One region of the Aliamphritea spongicola genome, then DNA from elsewhere that is predicted to be linked to it. Evidence: predicted binding sites of a transcription regulator. Region 1 holds the regulator's gene; the other holds the start of a gene.

What was found. The regulator LexA, encoded in region 1, represses DNA repair genes until DNA is damaged. The targets are predictions, from matches to a motif close to TACTGTNTANNTANACAGTA.
Region 2: a site for LexA is predicted at 2,271-2,290, ahead of JYB63_RS05500 (DNA topoisomerase III). Genes of this name have one in related genera too.

Annotation. Positions count from the first base shown of each region.
Region 1 covers NZ_JAFIDL010000001.1:21,594-30,101, reverse strand. Annotated here, with positions in the region: gene JYB63_RS00175 (NAD(P)H-dependent glycerol-3-phosphate dehydrogenase) at 1-817, opposite strand, end outside; gene JYB63_RS00170 (hypothetical protein) at 825-1,067, opposite strand; gene rhlB (ATP-dependent RNA helicase RhlB) at 1,075-2,268, opposite strand; gene dinG (ATP-dependent DNA helicase DinG) at 2,576-4,732, opposite strand; gene lexA (transcriptional repressor LexA) at 4,830-5,432, shown strand; gene JYB63_RS00150 (cell division inhibitor SulA) at 5,437-5,910, shown strand; gene JYB63_RS00145 (hypothetical protein) at 5,974-6,231, opposite strand; gene JYB63_RS00140 (DUF6586 family protein) at 6,259-6,756, opposite strand; gene topA (type I DNA topoisomerase) at 6,838-8,508, opposite strand, start outside.
Region 2 covers NZ_JAFIDL010000001.1:1,194,557-1,203,064, reverse strand. Annotated here, with positions in the region: gene JYB63_RS05520 (GrxA family glutaredoxin) at 1-59, opposite strand, end outside; gene JYB63_RS05515 (cyclic nucleotide-binding domain-containing protein) at 382-867, shown strand; gene JYB63_RS05510 (TIGR04211 family SH3 domain-containing protein) at 913-1,482, opposite strand; gene JYB63_RS05505 (glutathione S-transferase N-terminal domain-containing protein) at 1,823-2,185, shown strand; gene JYB63_RS05500 (DNA topoisomerase III) at 2,312-4,285, shown strand; gene JYB63_RS05495 (type 1 glutamine amidotransferase domain-containing protein) at 4,412-5,101, opposite strand; gene JYB63_RS05490 (LysR family transcriptional regulator) at 5,219-6,136, shown strand; gene folE2 (GTP cyclohydrolase FolE2) at 6,294-7,250, shown strand; gene JYB63_RS05480 (DUF1826 domain-containing protein) at 7,247-7,849, shown strand; gene hisI (phosphoribosyl-AMP cyclohydrolase) at 7,861-8,304, shown strand; gene JYB63_RS05470 (response regulator) at 8,416-8,508, shown strand, end outside.

The sequences.
Region 1 (8,508 bases):
CTTCAGCTAATGTACGACCTTCACCCAGCGCATAACCGACACGGTAATTCCGGCTCAGAGATGAAGAGCAGGTGACGATCAGGTCACCTACACCTGCCAGACCAAGAAAGGTCATCGGGTTGGCGCCCATCTGTACAGCAAAGCGACTCATCTCTGCCAGGCTTCGGGTCATCAGCATACTCTTGGTATTCTCACCCATTCCCATTGCAGCACTTAACCCTGAGGCAATCGCATAGATATTCTTCAGCGTACCGCCCAGCTCAACGCCGTATGTATCTGAACTGGCATACACACGGAAATGCGCACAGTGAAGAATTTCCTGTACATGCTGGCGCAGCGCATCGTTATCACTGGCGATGACTGTTGCTGTCAGATGCTTCTGCACAACCTCTTTTGCCAAATTTGGACCACTGAGAACGCCAATAGCCTGTCCGGGTAACTCTTCTGACAAAATCTGACTCATCAGGCTGAAATGGTCTGCCTCAATACCTTTTGTCGTACTGACTAACTGATGATGTGACTGGATAAAAGGCTTCGCCTGGCGAACCACACTCCGGAATGACTGGCTTGGAATGGATACAAAAACCAGCTCAGAGTTTGTCAGGACCTCTTCAATATCAGAACTGGCGCGAATACCTTCCGCAAGGGCATACCCCGGCAGATACCGCTGGTTTGTGCGGCACTGATTCAGTTCAGTAACCCGTTCCTCACTGCGCATCCACTGGTTAACAGGTATCCCTTTGCTGGCAACCAGATCAGCGATCACCGTACCGAAACTGCCACCACCTAATACTGCAACTGCTTTTTGACTTTGCATAAATACTCTACCTGTCCTGATCAGACGAGGGATCTGACGACTTATCCAGTGAATCCAGTAAACGGTTAATTCCGGCAAACAACAGCTTTACCACCGCGAAAGCAATAACTGCCAGCACCAAAAAGATGAGCAACTGCGAAAGATCGCCCGTACGCTGGTAACCAAATAAAGCGATAACAACAAAAAATATACTGACTGCATAGCCCAGCCACTGGCTGATCCTTGCAGTATTATGCTTGTCTTCAGACATTAGCGACCTATAACGATTGCAATAAATGAGGATCCGGATAGATACATTCCATCTTCACCCCGGCTTCCGCTTCAATATCAGGAATCAGGAAAGCATCATCTTCACTGGCAAAGCTAATTGATGTGCCTGTAGAACCTGCCCGGCCGGTACGGCCAATCCGGTGTACATAGTCATCCGGATCTTCAGGTAATGCATAGTTAATCACGTGGCTGACGCCATCGACATGGATCCCACGGCCGGCAACATCAGTTGCCACCAGAATATTAATCGTACCGTTACGGAACGCCTCAAGGGTTTTAAGACGTTTTTGCTGCGGTATCTCGCCAGAGAGCAAGGCTGCCGACAAACCATCTTTCTGCAGGCGTTCAGCCAGCCGGCGGGTTTCATCACGCCGGTTACCGAAAACAATGACCCGTTCCAGTTGATTGGCCCGCATAAAGTTGCGTAACAGGGTGTATTTTTCCTGACGGGATACCAGGTAAACCTGCTGAGTGACAGAATCCGTACTTCTCTTTTCCGGTTCAATTTCAACCACTTCAGCATCAACTGTCCACTGCTTGGCAAGGTTCATAATGTCGTCAGTAAAGGTTGCACTGTATAACAGGGTCTGTCTGTCACCCTTACGCGGTGTATGACGAATGATTGTCCGGACATCGGGTATAAAGCCCATGCTGAGCATCCGGTCCGCTTCATCCAGAACCATCACTTCCACATCGCCCAGATCCACATCAGAACTGCGCACAAAATCAATCAGACGACCTGGCGTTGCCACCAGAATATCAACCGGACGGGCCGCCAGTTGCTTACGCTGCTTGTCGTAATCCATACCGCCAACCAGTGAAACAACACTCAGATCACAGTACTTGGCTAACTGCTCAGCATCTGAAGCAATCTGCAACGTTAATTCGCGTGTCGGCGCGATGATCAGCGCCCGCGGCACCCCACGGGCACGTTTATGCTCCAGGGGAAAGTCAATCAGGTCAGTAATAATACTGATCAGAAAAGCGGCAGTTTTACCCGTTCCTGTCTGCGCTTTACCAATCATATCTTTGCCAGCCAGAGACTGTTTCAGGGTTGCAGCCTGGATTGCAGAGCAGTATTTAAACTCAAGATCAGCAATGGCATGCATCACATCATCAGGCAAATTAAAGTCGTGAAAACGCTGCTTACCTTCCTGAGGCTCTACCTGAAACTGATCCATAGACCATACAGGCTGAGGCTTTGCTTTTGGCTGGCGAGGCTTGGATTTTGCCTTTGGCTTAGACTTTACTTTAGCTTCTGTCGCTTTTTTCTGGGGCTTAACTGTTGCAGCCTGCGGCTGTGCCTCAGCTGACTCCGGTGACTTATTCACCTTACGAAACAAATTTTTTATCAAGTTAATACCTATATATTCAAATACTCATATCATCCCGTCCGCTTTGCTGCATACTCTTCACTTTCTCTTTTCCACTTAAGAAGCGCATACCTTACAAAACCCGGAACTCATTAAGAGACGATACCCTTCAGCCTTAGCCAACGGTACGTCGGAAAGGCGGCAAAGCATCTAATAACTGCCGCCCATAGCGCCGGCTTATCACACGCCGGTCCAGCAAAACTATTCTGCCGGTATCCTGTTCAGTCCGTAATAACCTACCTGCTGCCTGTGTCAGACGCACAGAAGCCATCGGTACAGACCATTCCATAAAGGCATTGCCGCCTTTATTTTCTATCCATTCGGCCATCGTCGCATCAACCGGGTCATCCGGCACACTGAACGGTAACTTAGTGATAATAACTTCCGTCAGGTACTTCCCCGGGAGATCAACCCCTTCTGTAAAGGACGCTAAGCCGAAAATAATACTGCCTTCACCGTCATCAATACGGCTACGATGACGTTTCAGTATTTCATTTTTACTGTAATCACCCTGTGACAGCACACTATTGTTGAGCTTTTCGTCCAGCGAGGCAAGCACTGTGCGCATTTGCCGCCAGGAAGTAAATAACACCAGAGTAGCAGCTTTACTGTCCAGCTCACTGTTCAGGAAGTCACAGACTGCCTGGGTGTGAGCTTCAGGATCACTGGCTTCAGCATTCATCGCCGGTATATAAAGCTCCGCAGCATTATAATGATCAAACGGACTCAGCAAGCTATGACTCGGTGTATCCGCTGGCAGCCCCAGATCATCAAGCACACGATCGAACCGTCCCAGCGCAGTCAGGGTAGCGGATGTAACCACGGCAGCAAAACAGTTCTGCCATAAATGTTGCTGTAACATATGAGCTGCAGACACCGGGGCACTGTGAAACTCAAAATCATGGCCGATACCAGACTCAACCAGATTGACCCAGCGGGCAGTCGGGCTCTCTTTCAGATCATCAGCCCGGAAGAAGCTCTTCGATAAGCCGGTGATGGACTGAAACCGCGACACCATAAGACCAAGCCTCGGATACCACTGCTCAGCCAGTTGTTTATCAATGTCGCCGACTTCACCATCAAGCGCTTCCCGAAACAGATCCAGTAACATTTCATGGCGGGTTAACAGTCGGGCAGCCAGATACTCAGCATCCTTAAACATCAGCCTTAGCTCTTCAGGGACTTCGCCACCGGCAAACCTGTAACGGTCACGTAAACGACCGTTCTCAGCATTGACCATAAGTGGCTTCACCAACTCATGGATCTGCTCCAGCAGGATTTTTAAATCTTCACCCGGACGTAACGTTTGCTCAACATATTGCGACATCACGCCCGGATGGCCAAGTTGCTCCAGCATCTGAGCATGCTGCTTGGGAAGCGTATTCAGCCACCTTGACGATGACTTGATCCGCAGACTGAACGCAAAGTGATTACTGGCCTTAGGGGCCAGATGGTGTCCCTCATCGAAGATGTATATAGCTTCAGCAGGATCAGGCAGGATAGCTCCGCCCCCCAGTGACAAGTCCGCCAGAACGATATCGTGATTGGCTATCACACACTCAACCTGATCCAGGTCCCGCCGGGCTTTAAAAAAACTGCAGGCACTGAAGTTAGTGCAGCGACGGTTAGTACACTGCAAATGATCGCTGGTTAACGGCCCCCAGCGGGCATCTTCAATTTCTTCAGTGAGATTATCCCGGTCACCGTCCCAACGACCGGATGCATACTCATTCAGCAAATGCTTGTAAAAAGTTTCCGTTTCCGGATCCAGCCGCATAGCCTGTTCATCTTCATACAATGCTATCTGACCGGTTGAGGCACTGGAATCCAGATGCTGCTCAACTTTATTGATACACAGGTAACGCCCCCGCCCTTTGGCAAGGGTAAAACTCATCGGCAGTTCAGTATGCTCAAGTACTTCAGGCAAATCTTTATGTAGCAGCTGTTCCTGAAGCGCCACTGTTGCAGTCGACAGAATGATCTTCTTTTTTAAAGCCTTCGCTACTGGAATCGCTGCCAGCAAGTAACCAATAGTTTTACCTGTACCGGTTCCGGCCTCGACCACACAGACATGATTCTCTCCGAGACGCTGAGCCTTATCATCAACAGGAATATTACCAATGACCTTTGCCACCTCGGCAATCATCCGCTTCTGGCCGGCACGGGCCTTTAACCCCCGGCTGGCTAAAAACTTACTGTAAGCAGTCTGTATCTGTTTTTTGAGATCGTCGGTCAGCACGTCAATCAGTCCGTCTGTATGAATGGCGGCCATTCTATCAATAACACTGGATATATAAACATAAAAAATGTTTACAAAAGCAAAATACTGTATATAGTTACAGATACTGGATAAAAACACAGAGATCATCATGAAACTGACACAACGACAAACCGATGTTCTTGATTGTATAAAACATTACATTGCAACCACCGGCTATCCGCCAACCCGTGCAGACATTGCCCGGGAACTGGGTTTCAAGTCTGCCAATGCTGCAGAGGAACACCTCAAGGCGCTGGCACGTAAAGGTGCAATCGAAATGATACCCGGCACATCACGGGGTATCCGTATACCCGATCTTGAACAGGAAGAAGCAGGCCTGCCTGTAGTCGGACAGGTCGCCGCAGGTAACCCGATTCTGGCCCAGCAACACGTTGAAGACCGCTGCACCATTGCCGCAGATTTCTTCCACCCACCGGCGGATTACCTGCTCCGGGTACGGGGCACCAGTATGAAGGACGTCGGCATTATGGACGGTGACCTGCTGGCCGTACATCAGTGCAAACAGGCCAAAAACGGCGAAATTGTTGTCGCCCGTATTGAAGACGATGTCACCGTTAAACGCTTTAAGAAAGATGGCAATCTGGTTTACCTAATTGCTGAAAACGAAGAATTTGACCCGATTGTGATCAACCTGGAAGAACAGGAATTATCTATTGAAGGCCTTGGCGTAGGCGTGATTAGAAGAGGATAACGACATGATGCAGGCAGAACTGGTAACTCAATCCACTCAGAATGCGAATATTCCCCTGATTCGCCCTTCTGACAGCATGTTAACCGAACAGGCGGCACAGCCAATGCCCGCCCTGGCCGGAAAGATCACTGAAATTGTTATGCATAATAACGACTTTGATCAGTTAACAATGTTACTGCCTTTGCTTGCTCAGTTAAGTCGCGATGATCGCTGGTTTGCCTGGATTGCCCCTCCAAGCAGCCTCCCCAAAGCACTGCTTTCTGCCGCAGGTATTGATCTGAATAAGATCATGCTGTTACAGCCCGATGCCAGCCACACCACTTATGACCTGGCATGTCAGGCACTGCAAGCAGGCACCTGCCATGCAGTCATCACCTGGCCAGGAATGCTCAGCAATGAGCAACTCAACGGTTTGGAAAACGCAGCTGAACACGGTGCCAGCCATGGCATTGTTATCCGGGACCGGATGGCCTCATAAAGCAATTTTTATCCACCATAAAAAAAAGCGCCCTCCGGCGCTTTTTTTATGAATCATTACCGCTCAGTGTAATACAGGTGGCTTTTCATCTTCTGCGTTTTGAAGCTCCTGAGCTTCCGCAGCCTTATTCTGCATTTCTGCTGCCATGTGAATCCCGGCACTCAGCATTACCTTTGCAACATCCAAATGCTGATCCTGCAGGCGCTTCTTCATGTCATCAGAAAAACTGACACGCATTACCGGCACATCGTCAGATTCCATTTCACGCAGCACGATCTCACCGTTTTCGAGCTCAACAATTTCCAGAAACAACTCAGCCATCTATAAAACTCTACAATTAAAAACTAATTACCATTCCTGAGAAACGGCACGTAACCGCTGGATAACCGAAGATAGGGAATCCAGCCAGTTTCTCAAACGGGTCACCCGGTCATCATCAGCTACCATCGTTAAACTAATTTCAGATTGATGGACAACACCGGACTCATGACTATTTTCGTTCAGGGCAGAAAGCTGCGCAAAAGCCCGCAGCATATTCGCCAGCCAGGAAACAGCGTCTTTCTCCAGCATCGCCAGCTCACGCAATTCCGGAGAAACAAAATCAGCAGAACACCCTTCTAACAACGCCACAGCATTACCTGCTTCTGCCGGTAACGGTATGTTCTGTATTTCAATGAGTTCAAGCAAATATGACCTGTAAGCCTGCATCAGATGAAATACAACAGATTCATACTGCGCTTGCTGTGCCGGCTCTGACTCACTGTCAGCCAGTGCCTGATACTGCTGTAACTGCAGCTTCGCAAAATACAGTCGCTGATTTGTCAGACTCAAACCACTCAGAGACATACAGATACCTGCTCAGGAAGGATACACTTCAAGTTAATAGCCACAGCAAAAGCCGCGACCATCAACCCTAAGTGTAGACGTTTACTTCTTAGCTTTCGCTTTAGCCTTTGGTTTTGCCTTAGCAGCTTCAACCACCCAGCTGTTACCCTGATAAAAAGCCCGCCATCCTGTCGCCTTACCATCCACCTCAGTCATGACGTACTGTTCTTTGGTTTTGCGGCTATAACGGACAATGCTCGGGTTACCTTCATCATCCTGAACAGGTGCACTGAACAAAAAACTGTATTTCGGATCAATTTCACTCTGATGCGGCAGTAATTCGCTGATCTTCGGTGCACGGGTTTCCCGTTTCCGCGGGAACTGGCTGGCAGCCAGGAATAATCCTGATGCACCATCACGCAGCACATAAGTGTCTTCAACCTTCTCACAGGCCAGCTCAGGCATAGGCACCGGATCCATCTTCGGCGGCGCAGCTTCACCACTCTTGAGCAGCTTACGGGTATTTTTACAGCCCTCAGCCGTACAACCAAAGAATTTACCGAACCGGCCGGTTTTCAGCTGCATTTCTGCGCCACATTTATCACAGTCAATTACAGGACCGTCATAGCCTTTGATCTTGTAGCTGCCCTGCTCTACCTCAAAACCACTGCAATCCGGGTTGTTACCGCAGATATGCAATTTACGCTGCTCATCAATCAGGTAGCTGTCCATTGCAGTATCACAGATCTTGCAACGGTGCTTGTTAATCAGAATTCGGGATTCTTCTTCATCATCGCCGTCAACACTGACCACCTCATCGCCGTGAATCAGGTTCATGGTCGATTTACAGCGTTCTTTAGGGGGCAGTGCATAGCCAGAACAACCCAGGAAGACACCTGTTGTACCGGTCCGGATCATCATTTCACGGCCACAGGTGGTACACGGAATATCGGTTGCTGTCGGCGAGTTAGGCCGCATTCCACCTTCAGGCTGCTGGGCAATTTCCAGACGGTTTACGAAACCGTTGTAGAACTGATTCAGCAATACTTTCCAGTCTGCTTCGCCGTTAGCGATATCATCCAGCGCTTCTTCCATACGGGCCGTAAAGCCGTAATCCATCAGATCAGTAAAGTTCTCAACCAGACGCTCGGTAACAATGTCACCCATCTTCTGCGCATAGAAGCGGCGATTCTGCGACTCAACATAACCACGGTCCTGAATCGTCGAGATAATAGGCACATAAGTTGACGGACGGCCTATACCGCGCTTTTCAAGCTCCTTAACCAGAGACGCTTCGGTATAACGTGGTGAAGGCTTGGTGAAGTGCTGTTTGGGATCAATGTTTTCCAGCTTCAGGGTATCTCCCTGCTGCACGTCCGGCAAAATCACATCATCATCCGCTTTCGCTTTGGCCAGTACCCGGGTATAGCCATCAAAGCGCAGGATCCGCCCCTTAGTGGACAGTTCGAACTCTCCAGCCTTAACGGTAATACGTGTACTGGTGTACAGAGCAGGCATCATCTGACAGGCAATAAACTGACGACGGATAAGCTCATACAGACGCTCTGCATCCCGCTCCATACCTTTCAGTGACGTTGCCTCAACCGTAACATCCGACGGACGGATTGCCTCGTGTGCTTCCTGTGCACCTTCTTTGCTGCTGTAGCGGTTCGGCGCCTCAGGCAAATACTTATCACCGTAATTATCCTGAATGTAATCACGGCAGGCAGCGACAGCCTCAGTACTCAGATTGGTCGAGTCCGTACGCATATA
Region 2 (8,508 bases), 1.2 Mb from region 1:
TGCTTGGCACGGACACAGAATCCGCATCCTTCACGACCAAAAATAGTCACACGTTGCATCTAAATAATCTCCTCATAAGAACGGGTGACATTGAAACAATTTATTAACCCGTATGCCAATAGTGAATGTTTATATCAAACATAGCTATTGGTTATTAGCTCTATAGACCGGTGAAGTATGCCATAAACCGGGACTGAAGCCGCGCCAGTAATGTCAGTATAGCAACCAGTTTGAGTAAAGGATGCTATGTAATCTTTAACCTTGCTGAGCGTTTGATTTTACCAGGAGTAAAAGTGCCTGTTTGACCGCGGCGCTGCTTGGTTTATTATGTCACGAGTTTGACATAATAAAATGTCGTCTCGGGAAAAGTTGAGTAGTCGCGTGGCAGTAGATATTCCTATTGAGCAATTGCAGAACATGCCTGTATTTGGTGGCCTGCGTGAAGACAGTATCCGGATGCTGATTGCCGGTTGTAAATGCGTTGAACACGCACCGGGAGAAGCGTTTTTTTCAGAAGGTGAACGGGGCGACTCAGCCTTTGTAGTGGTTTCAGGCCACGCATCCCTGTATAAGCACGGCAGTGAAAACGGCACCCTGCATAAAATTCGCAGCTTTCAGGCGACAGAGTGCTTCGGTGCCATGGCGTTGCTTGGGGTTTATCCTCGTAGCGGTGTGGTCATCGCGGATGACCAGTGCCACGCGATTGAAATTAAGGCCGATCAGTTGTTTTCGCTATATCAGCAGGATGCCGAGCAGTACATGCTGATATTTATGAACATGGCCCGTGATCTGAGCAGACGCCTGCGTGACGGAGATTGTCAGCTGGCAGGCTGTATAGACCAGCTAAATGCAGAAACCGCCGGATAACGGCGGTTTTTTGTATCTGACTTTCTTTCTGAAGAATATCCGGACTTACCACACGTCCGGACGTTTCTTACGGCGTGGAATCAGCGGGATAATCAGGCCCAGCACCAGGCCGCCAAACGCAACCAGCCCGCCGTAGGTAAACCAGCGCATCAGGTTTGAGTCGTCCATGCTGTTAATGGAGCGGTTCAGGCTGGAGATTTCCAGTTCCAGCTTGGCAATGGTATCGGCGTATTCTTTGTTCTGTTGCTGCAGACCGACGGTTTGCTGTTTCAGTGACTGAATAACTTCATTCTGCTGGGTGATCATGGCATTACTTTTACCCAGTTTTTCTTCCAGCTGGGGAAAACGGACCGACATGCTTGAGCCTTCGCTGACATTCGCACCGGGCAGCCATCCGGTACGCCCTGAAGCGGTTTTGATTTTAACGTAGCCGCTGTCTTTATTACGGTCCAGAATGGTAATGCTGGTGCCACTGCGAATCCGCCCGGTGATCCTGTACTGATCACTGGGACCACCATGGTAATAGGTAAAAACATCATCACTTATATAAGCTGCCTGGGTGTTCAGGCTGAAAAGAGAAACCAGGGTAAAACAGGAAGCAATCAATAAACGCATGGTGACACCGTAACTCAATAATCTGCTCTTGCTGCATAACAGGGCTGCAAGTTTATATTTGTTTTCTCGGGCGCCTGCTTGCGGGAACGGTATTGTCCTTCGTTTCGCAGGGCGCAGACCCCCGGGTAAATCGCTAAAATTTTGTCTCATCCCTGTACAGCTTAGCCTGTGACTTCGGTGCCAGGGAAAAGTTCGAACATTTGTTTATTATTTTCAGTTTTATTTCAGCTTTGTCGTGCATATGTCCGGTGCTGACGGTTAAGCGTATCTGCGGCATCGTCACAAGGGGTTGTTGTGTGCTAGAATCGCCCACCGTTTTTGTTCTCTGAGGAAGATAGAAGTGTTTATTATTCGCTGGATTCTTGGCCGTATTATTTTACTGGTGAATGCGCTTACTCCGCCGAAAAAAATGCAGCGCAGCCCTGAACAGCAGGCTGAGCTGGATAAGCTGACGGCCAGTTTATCGCTGTATCAGTACGAAGCATGTCCTTTCTGCGTCAAGGTTCGCCGCGCAATGCGCCGCTTTAATCTGAATGTAGAAGTGCGGGATGCCAAGCGTAATCAGGATTACAAAACTGAGCTTGAGCAGAATGGCGGCAAACTGAAAGTGCCGTGCCTGCGAATCGAAGAGCAGGATGGTGTGCGCTGGATGTATGAGTCCGGTGACATTATTCAGTATCTTGAAAAGAACTACGTAAAATAAGCCGCTTTCAGCGGTGAGAAAAAAGCAGCCATGGGCTGCTTTTTTTGTGTCTGGGGCTGACAGGGCTTGCCGTTACAGAATGCTTAACTGTATATTTAGCCAGTAAGTTATCCGGTTGAGCTATTTATGATTTTATATATTGCCGAAAAACCCAGCCTGGCACGGGCACTGGCCGATGTGCTGCCAAAACCGCACAGCAAAGATCAGGGGTTCATCCGGCTGGGAAACGGCGATGTTGTCAGTTGGTGTCTGGGGCATTTGCTGGAGCAGGCTGAACCGGATCACTATGACCCACAGTTTAAGCAATGGCGTTTTGAACATTTACCCATAGTACCGGAACAGTGGAAACTGCAGCCGCGCAGCAAAACCCGCAGCCAGCTGAGTGTATTGCGTAAGCTTGTTAAGCAGGCAGATCAGCTTGTTCACGTTGGTGACCCGGACCGGGAAGGGCAGTTGCTGGTGGATGAAGTCATTAACTACCTGGGTGTCAGCGCAGCTAAAAAAGCAGCTACACAGCGGTGCCTGATCAGCGACCTGAATGCCAGTGCGGTGCGCCGGGCACTGCAGCAGCTGCGTTCTAATCAGGAATTCGTGCCTCTGTCGGTATCAGCACTGGCCCGTTCCCGGGCGGACTGGCTGTACGGGATGAATATGACCCGGGCCTACACGTTACGCGGACAGCAGGCCGGATATAGCGGGGTGCTGTCGGTTGGCCGGGTACAGACCCCGGTACTGGGGCTGGTGGTTCGGCGGGATCAGAGCATAGAAGACTTTGTGTCCAAACCTTTCTATGAAGTGACTGCGCATTTACAGACAGACAAACAGGAAGATTTTCAGGCCCGCTGGAAACCCAGTGAAAACTGTGCGCCATATCAGGACGAAGAAGGGCGGGTGTTATCACGTCCGCTGGCGGAGAATGTCGTCTCCAGAATTTCTGGACAGCCGGGTACCGTCACAAAACTGGAACAGAAACAGAAACAGCAGGCCGCGCCGTTACCGTTCAACCTGTCCGCATTGCAGATAGAAGCGGCGAAACGCTTTGGCATGAATGCCAAGGCGGTACTGGATACCTGTCAGAGTTTGTATGAACGGCACAAACTGATTACCTATCCCCGCTCTGACAGCCGTTATCTGCCCTGGGAGCATCACGGGTTGGCAAAGGACGTCATGCCCGTTGTGCTGGGGAATTGTCCGGGCTTTGAGAAAGTGTCCGGGATGCTGGATCTGAGCCGCCGCAGTGCAGCCTGGAATGACAGCAAAGTCGACGCCCACCACGCGATTATCCCCACCAGCCGTAAAATGCCTGCCTCACTGAGTGAGACTGAGAAGAAAATTTATACGCTGATCGCCACCTTTTATCTGTACCAGTTTATGCCTAAGTACAGTTACTTTGAAACTAAGGCCGAGGTGACGATCGCCGGTGGTTTGTTTGTCTGTAATGCGCACCGTACGCTGGAGCTGGGCTGGAAGCATTTGCTGAATAAAGATGCCAGCAAGGATCAGCAGTTACCTGAATTACATCAGGGGCAGGTGGTTGACTGTTTGCGTGGCGAGGTGGAAGAAAAGCATACCCAGCCCCCTAAATATTTCACCGATGCTACTTTGCTGGCGGCGATGACCGGCATTGCCCGTTATGTTCAGGACCCGGATATCCGTAAGATTTTGAAGGAAACCGACGGGCTGGGCACGGAAGCTACCCGTGCCGGCATTATTGAGCTGTTGTTTACCCGTGGTTTTTTATACCGGGAAGGCAAAGCGGTAAGAGCCTCTGAGGTGGGTAAGGCTTTGATCAGTTGTTTGCCGGATTCGGCAACGACGCCGGATATGACTGCCCGGTGGGAGGCTACTCTTAACGATATCTGCCATAAGCAGAGCAGTTACGACGCATTCATGCAACCATTGCTGACAAGTTTAAAAGACCTGGTGGCAGGCTCAGCCGGGGTGCAGATTCCGGCCTCACTGAAAGCTGCTTCGCCGGCCCGTAAAAAGAGCTACAAACGCCGTAAAACTACAGGTAAAGCGAAAGGAACTGCCACTAAATCATCAGCGAAAACCACCCGTTCTGCAGCGGGACGTAAGCGCAAAGCAACAACTGCATAAAGCCTGTATATAAACGAAACGGCTCTGAAGAAGGGGCCTGACCTGTCACCGGTCATATCGGGGGGATGACAGATCGCTTCAGACGTGAAGGTCAGACGTGAAGGTCAGGCAAAAAGAAAAGAGAGTTTAGCCGTTCAGATGTCCCAGCAGTTTTTCGGCAACCAGCTCCGAACTGGCAGGGTTCTGGCCGGTAATGATCAGGCCATCCTGTATGGCAAAGGCGTGCCAGTCTTCCGCTTTCTGATATTCCGCACCGGCAGCCAGCAGAGCATCTTCCAGTAAGAACGGGACGATTTCGGTTAACTGTACGGCTGCTTCTTCACTGTTACTGAAGCCTGTTACCGCCCGGTCTTTAACCACTGCCGTACCGGTAGAATCTTTAGCATGCAAGAGCACAGCACTGGCATGACAGACCGCTGAAACCGGCTTGTTACTGCGGATCATTGCTTCAATCAGCGCAATCGAATGCTGATCTTCTGTCAGGTCCCACAGCGGGCCGTGGCCACCGGGGAAAAATACTGCATCGTAGTCATCAGCCTTGATTTCACTGAGGGGCAGCGTGGCAGCAAGTTGTTGCTGAGCCGGTTTGTCAGCATCAAAACGACGGGTAGCATCGGTCTGAAAATCAGGAAGTTCACTTTTAGGGTCTACCGGAGGCTGGCCACCGGCGGGGGATGCGAGGGTGATATTTACGCCGGCATCTGCAAAGACGTAGTAAGGTGCAGCGAATTCTTCCACCCAGAAACCGGTCTTCTCGCCGGTATTACCCAGTTCAGAGTGAGAGGTCAGCACCATAAGAATGTTTAACTGTGACATGAGCAGTGTCCTTCAAGTAAGAATCCAGAATAACTGCAGTATGAATTAATCAGCCTGATTACATAATGGTTATTAAATTGGTAACTTTGTTTTAATAATTGATACAAAGGGTGCTTTATGGATCTGTCTTTTGAACAGCTCAAAAGTATGGTGGTTTTTGCCCATGTAGCGGGACGGGGCAGTTTCAGCGCGGCTGCCCGCCATATGGGGTTGTCCCGTGGTGTGGTCAGTTATCACATCAAAAAGCTTGAGCGTCAGTTAGGGGTGCAGTTACTTAACCGGTCAACCCGTTCGTTATCCCTGACGGATGAAGGCCGCAGCTATTACGCGTACTGCAAAGCCATCACGGAACAGGCTGCTTCAGCACAACAGCAGATGGAAAACTTCAGGCAGGTGCCGGAAGGATTACTGAAAATTACCTGTCCGGTGAATATGGGGTTGCAGATTATTGTGCCGGCACTGAATGAGTTTAAACAACGCTATCCCAGGATCGAGCTGGATATCGTGCTGGCGGATCAGGTGGTGAATATTCTGGAAGAAGGCATTGATCTGGCAATCAGGGGCGCCCCACTGGCGGACTCTTCTTTACAGGCGGTGCAGCTGGCGGTGCTGAAAACCCATATCTGCGGATCGCCGGCGTATTTCCGTAAACATGGCCGGCCACTGTCACCGGAAGATCTGAGCCGCCATAACTGGATTATGTATCAGCTGTCATCGGGCAGCCTGGAGCTGCGCAAAGGGGAACGTTCTTTTAGCATCCGGCCCCAAGGGGATATCTCTACTAATAATGCCGCTGCCCGTACCGCGTTTGTGGAGGGTGGGCACGGGCTGGGCCGGATACCTGCTTATGATGCCGCGCCGAAAATCCACGGGAGAACGCTGGAGTCTGTACTGGATGATTATCAGCTTAACGATATTGAAGTGTATGGAGTGTTTGCGCCGGGCGCGGCGAAAACCAAGAAACTCAGGGTACTGCTGGATTTTCTGAAGTTACATTATGCCGGTTTGGAGCATCAGCGGTTACTGAGCGTTTAGCTTGCAGATAAATGTTGCTTGTAGATATAAAAAGAATTGTTATAACATAACATCTCTTAGCATAAGTAGTGTAGTCCGGTTACTGGACCTGCCGACATCCGAGATGAATCTGGGCAGTAACCGATAGCTTTTCTTTTTTATATTCAGGAGCTCTTGCTTGAACGCCTCTCTGCCGGATACTGCCCGCCATCTGATGCCATCCCACAGTCATTCTCTGGACTGGGTGGGCATGGAAAATATCAGATTACCGTTAAAAATTGTTGCTGCTGACTCAACGCAGGAGCCTGTGCCGGTAACGGCAACTGTTGATCTGGGAATAGATCTTCCGGGTGGGGAGGGAGCACGGAAAGGCATCCATATGTCCCGGCTTTACCGTGCCCTGCTGGCGCTGACCCAACAGCCGCTAACCGTTCCTGCAGTACTTGAATGCCTGCAGGAATGTGTAACCAGCCATGCAGACTGTAACTCCTATCAGGCGGCGATCACTGTTCGTTTTGATTTACTGCTGTTACGCCCGGCACTGCTGACAGAGCAGGCCGCTGGCTGGCAGGGATATGCGGTTGAGCTTTCTGCCGGAACGGATAAAGAAGGTCATACAAAGATTACATCGACGGTGGAAGTGGCGTATTCGTCAACCTGCCCCTGTTCAGCGGCACTGTCCCGCCAGGCGCTGAGTGAACATTTCAGTGCTGCTTTTGCGGAAGGAGCTGTACCGGATGTTGCAGAAATAAGCCAGTGGTTACAGGAACAGGGCAGTATTGCCACCCCTCACAGCCAGCGCAGTGTCGCCCGTGTGTCGGTGGATGTGCCTGAGGATTCAGCGTGTTTTGGTTTACAAACGCTGATAGAGCAGATTGAGTCTGCGGTGCAAACCCCGGTACAAACCTTCGTGAAACGTGCCGATGAACAGGCATTTGCACTGCGTAACGGCAGCAACCTGATGTATGTGGAAGATGCCAGCCGGCGGATTCTGGATGCGGTAACCGGTTATCGCAGCGCGACGGTTGAGGTACGGCATTTTGAAAGTCTGCACGGTCACGATGCGGTTGCTAAAAGCTACTGGGTAGCTCCCACCGGAGGTGAAAAACTCTCCGCTGAAGGCGCAGGGCTATGACCGCCGCACTGGCTTTAGCTGCACAGCCAACTCATGTGTGCAGTGGCGATCAGCCGGTCATTCTCAGTGAGATCTATCAACCGGATCTGAACCTGGTGTACTGGCAGCGGCAGGCTGAACAGGATGGGGTGAATTATGCCCGTTTCCTGGCCGGATCTGAGTGTCATTTCACCAGTAAATCAACGGTGCTTTCTGAGCCGGAAGTTGCAGAGTGGCTGAATGATATTTTGCCGGAACATCCGGACAAAGCCGCCTTCAGTGAAGATGTCGCCATGCTGGCGGATATGTTCAGCTACCTGTTCGACTTGCCACGCATCGGTATTCGTCTGCAGGTGTTACAACAGGCCATGTGCCCGAAGTTTCATGTTGATAAAGTACCTTGCCGGCTGGTAACAACCTACACCGGTGCCACCACTGAATGGCGGGAAAATGCTGTGGATGGAGATACGCCTGCTGAACACAGTGTACCGCCGCACAGTGTGGTGCTGCTTAAGGGCGATGGCTGGTGGCAGAATGAAGGGCGGGGCATCGTTCACCGGTCGCCGGCGGCCAGCCCTGAAGAACCCCGGGTATTTCTCAGTTTTGACTTTGCCAACTGAGGGGCAGCGGTATGCATAATCAATACTTTTTAGCACTTGAGGATGCCACTGCAGGCCAGAGTATTCCACTGGATGAACTGCTGGAACAGCTGGCGTTTAATCAGGATGGGCTGATTCCTGTGATCACTCAGTGTGCCGATACCTATCAGGTGCTGATGCAGGCATGGATGAATGCTGAATCCCTGCGTATAACACTGGAAACAGGACAGGTGACTTACTGGAGCCGTAGCCGGAATCAGCTGTGGGAGAAAGGACTTACCAGCGGGCATACACAGGAACTGCTCGAGTTGCGCACGGACTGCGACGGCGACAGCCTGCTGTGTCTGGTCCGGCAGAACGGACCTGCCTGCCATACCGGGCGTTCCGGTTGTTTCTATTTTTCAATGAAGCCACAGGATACTCAGGCCACCGTGCTGGAATCCCGGCCGGATTACCGGCTTCTGTTTACCCGCTAAACAATATTTAGCGGTTGCACTCCTAAGACGGGATAATTATGTTGTATCCGGTTGTCAGTACTTAAACTGCTGATAACCGGATCAATGTGCAACCAGGTGAACGGAACACTGATGAAAATTTTGCTGGCTGAAGATGATGTCGTCAATGCTGAGTACATTCGCAAAGGGCTGATAGAAAAGGGCTTTGTGGTGGACTGGGTCACC